2 regions of the Paraburkholderia gardini genome follow, and region 2 is predicted to be linked to the other one. Evidence: riboswitches for the same ligand, from Rfam matches in the RefSeq annotation. Region 2 holds a riboswitch; the other holds the start of a gene.
The links. Region 2 has a riboswitch for manganese ahead of LPA37_RS12325 (sodium:calcium antiporter). Riboswitches for the same ligand answer to the same signal wherever they lie in the genome.
Positions count from the first base shown of each region.

Region 1: it holds a riboswitch for manganese, as region 2 does, so the genes downstream of both, LPA37_RS16545 (TMEM165/GDT1 family protein) here and LPA37_RS12325 (sodium:calcium antiporter) in region 2, are expected to answer to the same signal.

Region 1 covers NZ_CAJQZB010000022.1:88,064-92,481, forward strand. Annotated here, with positions in the region: gene LPA37_RS16535 (lysophospholipid acyltransferase family protein) at 1-247, opposite strand, end outside; gene LPA37_RS16540 (beta-ketoacyl synthase chain length factor) at 231-932, opposite strand; yybP-ykoY riboswitch at 1,476-1,691, shown strand; gene LPA37_RS16545 (TMEM165/GDT1 family protein) at 1,710-2,282, shown strand; gene LPA37_RS16550 (DUF4136 domain-containing protein) at 2,397-3,092, opposite strand; gene pepN (aminopeptidase N) at 3,305-4,418, shown strand, end outside.
Region 2 covers NZ_CAJQZB010000014.1:77,710-82,127, forward strand. Annotated here, with positions in the region: gene LPA37_RS12320 (GNAT family N-acetyltransferase) at 1-2,327, opposite strand, end outside; yybP-ykoY riboswitch at 2,517-2,703, shown strand; gene LPA37_RS12325 (sodium:calcium antiporter) at 2,794-3,804, shown strand; partial or broken gene LPA37_RS12330 (MFS transporter) at 3,977-4,213, opposite strand; gene LPA37_RS12335 (peptide chain release factor 3) at 4,386-4,418, opposite strand, start outside.

The sequences.
Region 1 (4,418 bases), on a different contig from region 2:
GGGTGCGCAGTGCGTCGCCGCCCTCGACTTCGAGCTTCATCACGCCGGCGAACTGCAGCACGGCCACGAGCGCGCGGAAAAATCCGTGAATGACCGTGGTCACCGCACGTTGCCGTGACGCCCGGTGCGGCCATAGCCACGCGAGCGGAAACACGATCACGGAAAACAGGAAACCGCATACCCCGAACACCGCCATCGCGAGGCCGGTTGCGGTCAACCGCCACACGAACTCAAGCCGCGCCATGATGCCAGCTCCATTGCCAGATTGCGCCTGCGCCCTGCCACACCGCGTTCGCGTGCGTGTCGAGGCAGTGATGCACGGCCTGGCTCTGTGTCGGGAATACGGCGAACGACGCATCGCCGGCGTCCGGCGCGCGGGCAATCGTACACGTCAGCTGGCCTGCGGTTGCGGCCGCGTCGAGCAGGATGGCAAGTGCGCCGCCCTGCACTTCGTCTTCGATCGTGCCGTACGCGGGATCGGCGGGTTCATCGGCGTAGACGAGCAGCACGGGCGTGGCGGGATCGCTCGCGTATTGCGCATGCGCTTCCAGCAATGCGTAGCCAAGGGTCTCGGCGCCCGCCGAAATCGCGCTCGCCGGCGAACGGTCGCCGCGGGCGATGCCGAACACGCCCGTCATCGCGTTGAGAACCGAAAGACTGAACGCGGTCGGCGATACGGGTTCGCCCGCGCTGATGGCGCGCAGGATGTCGGTGGTGCGGCGCAGTTCGCCATGTCGCGACGCAAATACCGTGCGCACGGCGGCGACGTCATCGCCCACGCAGTCGTGCGCCACCTTCAGCGCGGCGCGCGACAGTGTGCTCAGTCGCCGCCGTACGATCGGCTCGATGAAGCCGATATCGGGGGCGGTGGCTGCGGCGGCAGGCCAGGAAGACCAGCGAGCAACCGGAATAGTCCAGTGCAGATCGGGCATATCGGTGTTCGCGCGATTGAAAGCGGCTAAGGCTGCTGGCGCCCCATCCGGCGCGCCGGCCGGAAGGCGACACACGGGCGCCGCCCAGCCCGGGGCAGACGCCGCAAGGGTCAATCCAGTCTCGTTATTTATATGTGTTCAGGTGAATTAACGGCCGATGCCCCGGATTATTTAGGGGCGGACTCACCGGACATGATGTTAGTTAGACTCGGATTCCCCGGCGGTCGCCGGCATCATACTGAATATTGTGGATTAAATCAGCCACGAAAGACGTATCTATCTGTATCCGTCTTAACGCCGCCACGGAAACGTAAATGTAGTCCTGGAAGGCCTCAAACCCTTTCGCATGCTGACGAAATGTGGTGAACCGCTCTCGCATTTTCATGTCGCCCTTTTTACTTTCGGAAAGAAATGTTTGCGCCATCCGCCGGAATCTGGACGGTTTGCACGCGTCGCATCTGCGACATCAGGTTGAAAGGGACTGCGGACGGGGCCCAGGCGCGCCAGGCGGGGCGCAGCGACCCGAAAACCGCGTGTTATAATCCGCCCCTCATTGGGGAGTAGCCGCCCTGCTGCATGTCCGCGCAGTCTTTCAGTCATGAAGACCGCGCCGCGCACGTGTCACGCGGGGGCGCCTGTCAACAGACCTGGCCTGTACGGCCATGGCAGACGCAGCCTTGAGGCCTGGCGAGACCGATGATCCACAGCTGCCGCTACAGGGTCCGGCTGGTTGTGGGTCGTCGCTCGTTCATCACGGCCCGGGAAAACCATCACAACGTGGATCAAGCCTTTCTCATCTCGACCGGCGCCGTCGCGCTGGCCGAAATCGGCGACAAGACGCAGCTGCTTTCACTCGTCCTCGCTGCCCGCTATCGCAAACCGTTGCCGATCATTCTCGGCGTCCTCGTCGCGACGCTCGTCAATCACGCGGGCGCCGGCGCGCTCGGCGCATGGCTTGGCACGCTCGTCACGCCGACGATCATGCGCTGGGCGCTGGCGGTGTCGTTCATCGGCATGGGGCTGTGGATCCTGGTGCCCGACAAGCTCGACGAAGACGAAGCCAACGCGAACCGCACGCGCCTCGGCGTGTTCGGGGCGACCGTCGTCGCGTTCTTTCTCGCGGAAATGGGCGACAAGACGCAGATCGCCACCGTCGCGCTCGCCGCGCGTTTCCATGATTTCTTCGGCGTGGTGGCCGGCACGACGCTCGGGATGATGATCGCGAACGTGCCGGCCATCCTGCTCGGCGACCGCTTCGCCCACCGGCTGCCGACGAAGGTGGTCCACGGTATCGCCGCGGTCATGTTCGTGGTGCTGGGTACGATGGCGCTCTTCGGCGTGGGGCTCTGAGGCGCGTTCCGCGTGATGCATCAGTAAAAAGCCGGCTCCGCGTATGACGCGGGAGCCGGCTTTTTCCGCCGCGATGCCGCCGGTGCGGAACGCGTAAAACCTGCGAAGCCTCGGCTACTGGACGGTTTTGGCCGCGGAGGCCGGCGCCGGCGGCGCTCCCACAGCCGCTTCGTTCGACGGCGCGCCGCCGCTGCCATCGAGCGGAATGCGTACCGTGCGCACGACGCCGTTACCCAGCGGGAAATCCGCGAGCGCGCTGCGTGCGAGATATGGCATCGCGCGCACCAGCGACGGCTCGTCGCCCGAGTTGCGGGCCGTCACGTTGTACACCTCCTTGCCGGACGCGCGATCGGTGATGCGGATGCTGAGCAGATGGGTATAGACCGGATAGCTCTGGCCCACGTAGCCGGCCGGAAACGGCCCGAACGGTCCCCACGGGTCCACCATCGGGCGGCCCCAGTAGTAAGGCGCCGGCCACGGGTTGTAGTAATAGACCGGCTGCGAAACCGTCACCATATCGCTGCGGGTGCCGTAGCCGAGTCCAACCAGATAGTGCGCGTCCCGACTGTTCACGCGACGGAACGCCTGGTTCGTGAGTTCGTTGCCGACGAGCGCCTCGTAGGTGGACAGTTCGAGGTTGTTCTGCTGGTCGCTGGCGCGGGTGAATGCATAGGTTCGCGTCGCGTCGCTCCCGCTCCAGTCGGAGAAGGCGGTGACCTGCGTCGTCACCCAGGTGGTGCAGCCGGACAGGGTGACAGCCATGGCGCCCAGCAGCATGGTGACACGGCGGGTCCAACGGTCGAACTTCATGGTCTTCCTCATTTTCAGCGTCTTCGGCATCTTTCGGTGTCTGGCAGGCGCGCTGCGCCATTGCATCGTGGCCCGATATTACGCTGACCCGCATCGTCGGTAAAAAGTTCGAGGGGCACAATCTGGAATGGCTTTGTACAATGGTCCAACTGGTTTGTCGCCGCGCACCCCGCACGGCCATCGGCCGCCCTGCACTCTTTAATGAACCCGCCATGTCCGACACCGCTACGCCTGCTGTGATCCGCCGCGCCGATTACGCGCCGCCCGCATTCATGATCGATACCGTCGCGCTGGAGTTCGATCTCGTCCCCGGGCGCACGGTCGTCCGTAACACGATGCGCGTGCGTCGCAATCCCGGCGCCGTGCGCGCGTCGCATTTCGAACTGATGGGCGAACAGCTGGAATTCGTCAGCGCGACGATCGACGGCAAGCCGCACGCCGCCGCGCATCCGCACGCGCGCGGCCTGACGCTCGACCACGTGCCCGACGATTTCGAGCTGACGCTCGTGAGCGCCTGCAACCCGGCGGAGAACACCACGCTCTCGGGCCTCTACGTCTCGGGCGGCAACTTCTTCACCCAGTGCGAAGCCGAAGGCTTTCGCCGCATCACGTACTTCCTCGACCGGCCCGATGTGATGGCGACCTACACGGTCACGCTGCGTGCCGACAAGGCCGCATATCCGGTGCTGCTGTCAAACGGCAATCTGGTCGACGAAGGCGACCTGCCTGACGGTCGCCACTTCGCGCGCTGGGAAGACCCGTTTCGCAAGCCGAGCTATCTGTTCGCGCTGGTGGCGGGCAAGCTCGTCGCGCTCGAGGAGCGCGTGAAGAGCGGCTCGGGCAAGGAAAAGCTGCTGCAGGTGTGGGTCGAACCGCACGACCTCGACAAGACGCAACACGCGATGGATTCGCTGAAGCACTCGATCCGCTGGGACGAGCAGCGCTTCGGGCTCGAACTGGATCTCGACCGCTTCATGATCGTCGCCGTGAGCGACTTCAACATGGGCGCGATGGAGAACAAGGGGCTCAACATCTTCAACACGAAGTACGTGCTCGCGAACCCCGAAACCGCGACGGATACCGACTTCGCGAACATCGAGGCCGTGGTGGGCCACGAGTACTTCCACAACTGGACCGGCAATCGCGTGACGTGCCGCGACTGGTTCCAGCTGAGCCTGAAGGAAGGGCTGACCGTGTTCCGCGACCAGGAATTTTCCGCCGACATGGCCGGCGGCCAGAGCAACAGTAGCGATGAAGCCGCGCGCGCCACGAAGCGCATCGAGGACGTGCGCGTGCTGCGCCAGATGCAGTTCGCCGAGGACGCCG
Region 2 (4,418 bases):
GTCACGCTAAAGCCGCATGCCTGCGCGAGCCGGATCATCGGCGTGTTCTCGCGCAGTGCCTCGCCGACGAGCCAGTGCGTGCCGCGCGCCCGCGCGTACGCAATGATCCGCTCCATCAACAGACGCCCGAGCTTGCGTCCCTTCTGGTCCGAGCGCAGCGCCACCGCGAATTCAGCCGTTTCGTTATCCGGATCGGCGATCGCGCGCACGACGCCAAGCGTGTGCATCGAACCGTGCTCGTCGGTGATCGTCGCGATCAGTGCCATCTCGCGGTCGTAATCGATCTGCGTCATCCGCGCGAGCTGCGAATGATCGAAACTGCGTACCGCGCCGAAAAAGCGCAGACGCAGATCGTCGGCGGTCATCGCTTTCACCAGCTCGTTGTGCGCGGCTTCGTCTTCGGGGCGAACCGGCCGGATCGTGACGCGCAGGCCGTGCCAGTCGAGCGTCTCTTCGAAGCGGCGCGGGTACGGCACGATCGCAAGGCGGCTGCGCTTGCGTCCAAGCCGCACGCACGGCGCGACGAGCACGGTGCGCGTCTGGAACACCCGCAGCGTCAGCGAGAGTCCGACGATCTCGCGCACGTCGCACACTGCCTGCGAAAGCCCGGTCAACGCAACCAGTGACGGTTCCGCGGACACAAGGCGCGCATACGGCGAACGCCCAACAATGTCGCGCGCGAGGACCGGATTGAGCGGCGGCAAACCGTACGTGTGCATCGGCGGCGACACGCCATCGGTCGAAGGCGCCGTGAAGCGGAACACGGGGCCGAAGTTTTCGTCGTCATGCAGTTCAACCGCGATGTCGACGATCGCCCGCTCCGCCGATTCCTGCTGCTCTACAACGAGGCCAAAGTGGCCGAGTAGCCGCGCGGCTTCCTCGCCGGTGAGCCTGACTGTCGTCGCGTCCGCCACCTGCCCCGCTTCGGCCGCCGTCAGCGCGGCGCATGCCAGGGCCTGCGCCGCGTCGATCGATTCGGGCAGTTGCGCGGGCAAGCCTTCCGGCGTTTGCATCAGCAATTCGCGGCCAAGCCGGTAATCGACAAGACGCGCGAACGCGCTCGCAAGACGCTGCGGCGTGGTGTGCACCGGAATGCCGTGCGCGTGCAGCGCATCGCGCGTCGCGGTATCGACGCCGCCAAAAAAACACACCAGTAGCCCGCGATACGCAAATTTCTGCTGGGCGCACAGCACGCGCGCTACCTCTGCGGCGGGCGCGCTGTGCGTCGATGCGTGGACCACGAACGCCGTGCCTGTCGCGCGCCTCGGCGCCAGCATTTCGAGCGCGATGCCGAAGTGCTCGGGCCGCGCATCGTCGCCGAGCAGCAACGGGTTGCCCGGCGTCGCTTTCGGCAGCGCGTTGGCGACGACCTCGGTGGCGTCGTCGGGCCAGCGCGCGAGCGTGTCGCCTGATGCCGCGAAGGCGTCGCAGGCGAGCGCGGCGACGCCGCGGTCGCTGGTGATCAGCGTCGCCGTATCGCTCGCGGCCACGCGGCCTACGCCCAGGGTTTCGATTTCATCGAGCAGATCGTCCAGCGAATCGACCCGCACCATCCCCGCGCGACGAAACGCGGCCGTGTAGAGCGCATCGGCCGGATCGGAGCGGCCCGCGCGCAACGCGAGCACCGGCTTGTTTCGCGCCGCGGCACGCGCGGCCGACATGAACTTGCGTGCCGCACGCACCGTATCGAGTTCGAGCAGGATCGCGCGTGTGCCCGGATCGCTCGCGAGATAGTCGAGCACATCGCCCGCGTCGACGTCCGCTTCGTCGCCGAGCGCCACGGCATGCGAAAAGCCGAGCCCGCGCGCATGCGCCCAGCCGAGCACGGCGTTCGTCAGCGCATTCGACTGCGAGACCCACGCGACGCCACCTGCCTTCACCGTGCACGACGGCGCGCCGAGATGCGCGCCGAGCGCGGGCGTCACGACGCCGAGACTGGCGGGCCCGACAATGCGCAGCAAATGCGGCTTCGCCGCAGCCAGCGTGTGGCGCAGCGCGGTCCGGTCTTCATCGCAGCGCGTTTCGCCGACGATGATCGCCGCGCGCGTGCCCATGCCGCCGAGACGATGCACGATCGCGGCCCACGTCGCGGGCGGCGTGCAGATCAGCGCGACGGTTGGCGGCCCGGGCAGATCGCCGACGTCGGCCATCACGCGATGTCCGTCGAGTTCGTCGCACTTCGGATTGACCGGCCACAGCGCGCCGCCGAAGCCACCGTCGAGCACGCGTGTCCACACCATTTCGCCGATGCTGCCCGCGCGCTTCGAGGCGCCGATGACGGCAACGGATTGCGGCCGGAACAACGCGTCGAGATTGCGAACGGTCACAGGCACTCCGCGAGAGCGAGAAGATGAGCCCGGGTCGACCCAGGCAGGGAGGAGGCACGCAGGCGCTACGGACGTGCGCATCCTCCAACAGGATAGGCGAAGTCGGCGCGCCGGGCTCGCCCGGATCCCGCAGCGGCATGGCGAATCCAGGGCGGCAAGCTTGTTGAAAGTGCCGCGTGCCGTTAGAATCGCCCGGTCATTGGGGAGTAGCCTTCCTCCTTCCCCGGAGGAGAATGCGTCAACATATCTGGCCCGGCGGTTCAGTCGCCTCGAGCCATGGCGCATTCGACCGCACCGGTCTGGCGAGACCATTGGCGTACTGCTTCGTCCCGGGTCGGACGGGAAGCGGTGCGTCATGGTTCGTGTACGTCCGGCCCCGGAGACTCCCTGTGAAGCATCGCTGTTCCTTTCCAGCCGCATCGTCCATCGATACGCCATCCCGCGCTTGCCGTGCGGAGGGATGCGCGTGACCTCACTCCTCGTCGAACTCGCCATCATGCTGGTCGTCATTCTGGTGGCGGCCGAGCTCTTCACGAACGCACTCGAACACCTCGGCGAACGGCTGAAAATTTCCGAAGGCGTGACCGGCTCGCTGTTCGCGGCCGTCGGCACCGCGTTGCCCGAAACGATCGTGCCGCTCCTCGCCATCGCCAGCAGCACGGGGCCTGGTGGCGTGAACCAGGAGATTGGCGTCGGCGCGATTCTCGGCGCGCCGCTGATGCTCTCCACGCTGTCGACGTTTCTGATGACGCTCGCCGTGCTGCGTACGCGTGGCGTCAATGGACGCATCGTGCCCGAGCGCACCGGTTTTACCCGCGACCTCAACTATTTTCTGTTCGCGTTCTTTCTTGCTGCGGTAGCGATGTACGTACCGCACGAACGCACGTCCGTGCGCGCGCTTTTCAGCGTCGCGCTGGTCGGCGTGTACGTGACGTATGTGGCGATGACGTTCCGCGCATCGAGCGGTCTCGTCGCGGAAGGACACGGCACCGAGGCACCGGGCCGCATGCTGCTCGCGCGCATCGGCCTGCCGGCCACCCTGCTCACGATCGGCGTGCAGCTGCTGCTCGCCGTCGCGTTGCTCGTCTGGGGTGCGGAGGGTTTCATCCACGGCGTGCGCGGCGTCTCCGAAGGGCTCGGCATTTCGCCGCTCCTGCTCTCGCTGCTGATCATTCCGGTCGCAACCGAGCTGCCGGAAAAGGTCAACAGCATCCTGTGGATCCGTCGCGGCAAGGACACGCTCGCGTTCGGCAACATCACCGGCGCGATGGTGTTTCAGGGCACCCTGCTGCCCGCGATCGGTATCCTGCTGACGCCGTGGGAGCCGCGTATCGAAGTGGTGACGGGCATCGTCATCACGCTGATCGCGGCCGCGTGGATACGCATCAATTCGCGCGCGCCCGGTCTCGCGATCTGGGCGTTGCTCGTGAACGGGCTGCTCTACCTCGGCTACCTCGGCATTACGTTGATGCGATGACGCGACTGCCCGGTCGGCGTGATAGTTTAGCGCTCGTACGTGAGTTGTAAACCCGCCTTATCGCTCACATATGAGCGGTAAGGCGATGTCTTCTTGACCGCGCATCGTGCTGCGCCGGATCCTCAAGCATCGTCAGATCGGGGAATCAGTCTTCGCGGCAGGTCCGGCGAGACTGCGCGAGCGTGTAGGTCCACGAAAACGCCGAGAAGACGAAGCCCATCGCCACGGCCGACAGACCCAGCTCCTTGCTGAGTCCCGGTGCGGCGATCCCGAGCACGGACCGGTCGAGATAATTGATCGCAGTGCCGACCGCGAGCAGCGCAAGAATGCCGAACCTGACCCGCGTGCGGCGCTTCGCCTGAACCCCCGCAGCCGCGGGGTTCGTGTCCGGTGCTGTTTCCGTCGCCATACTGTCTCCTCAGGCATCGCCTGTGCTGGGTTAGATCGCCTCGTCGGGCGTTTTCTGTCATCGGGCCGCGTATCGGCAGGCGGACGCGGCTCTGTTCCCGGCGGTGAGATCGCTCGATGATATTCCTTCGACCAGCATCACGGAATCGTCAGTGTGAACGGAACGCTGCCCGCTACATCGCCTTCTTGAACGGCGCGCCGGAATG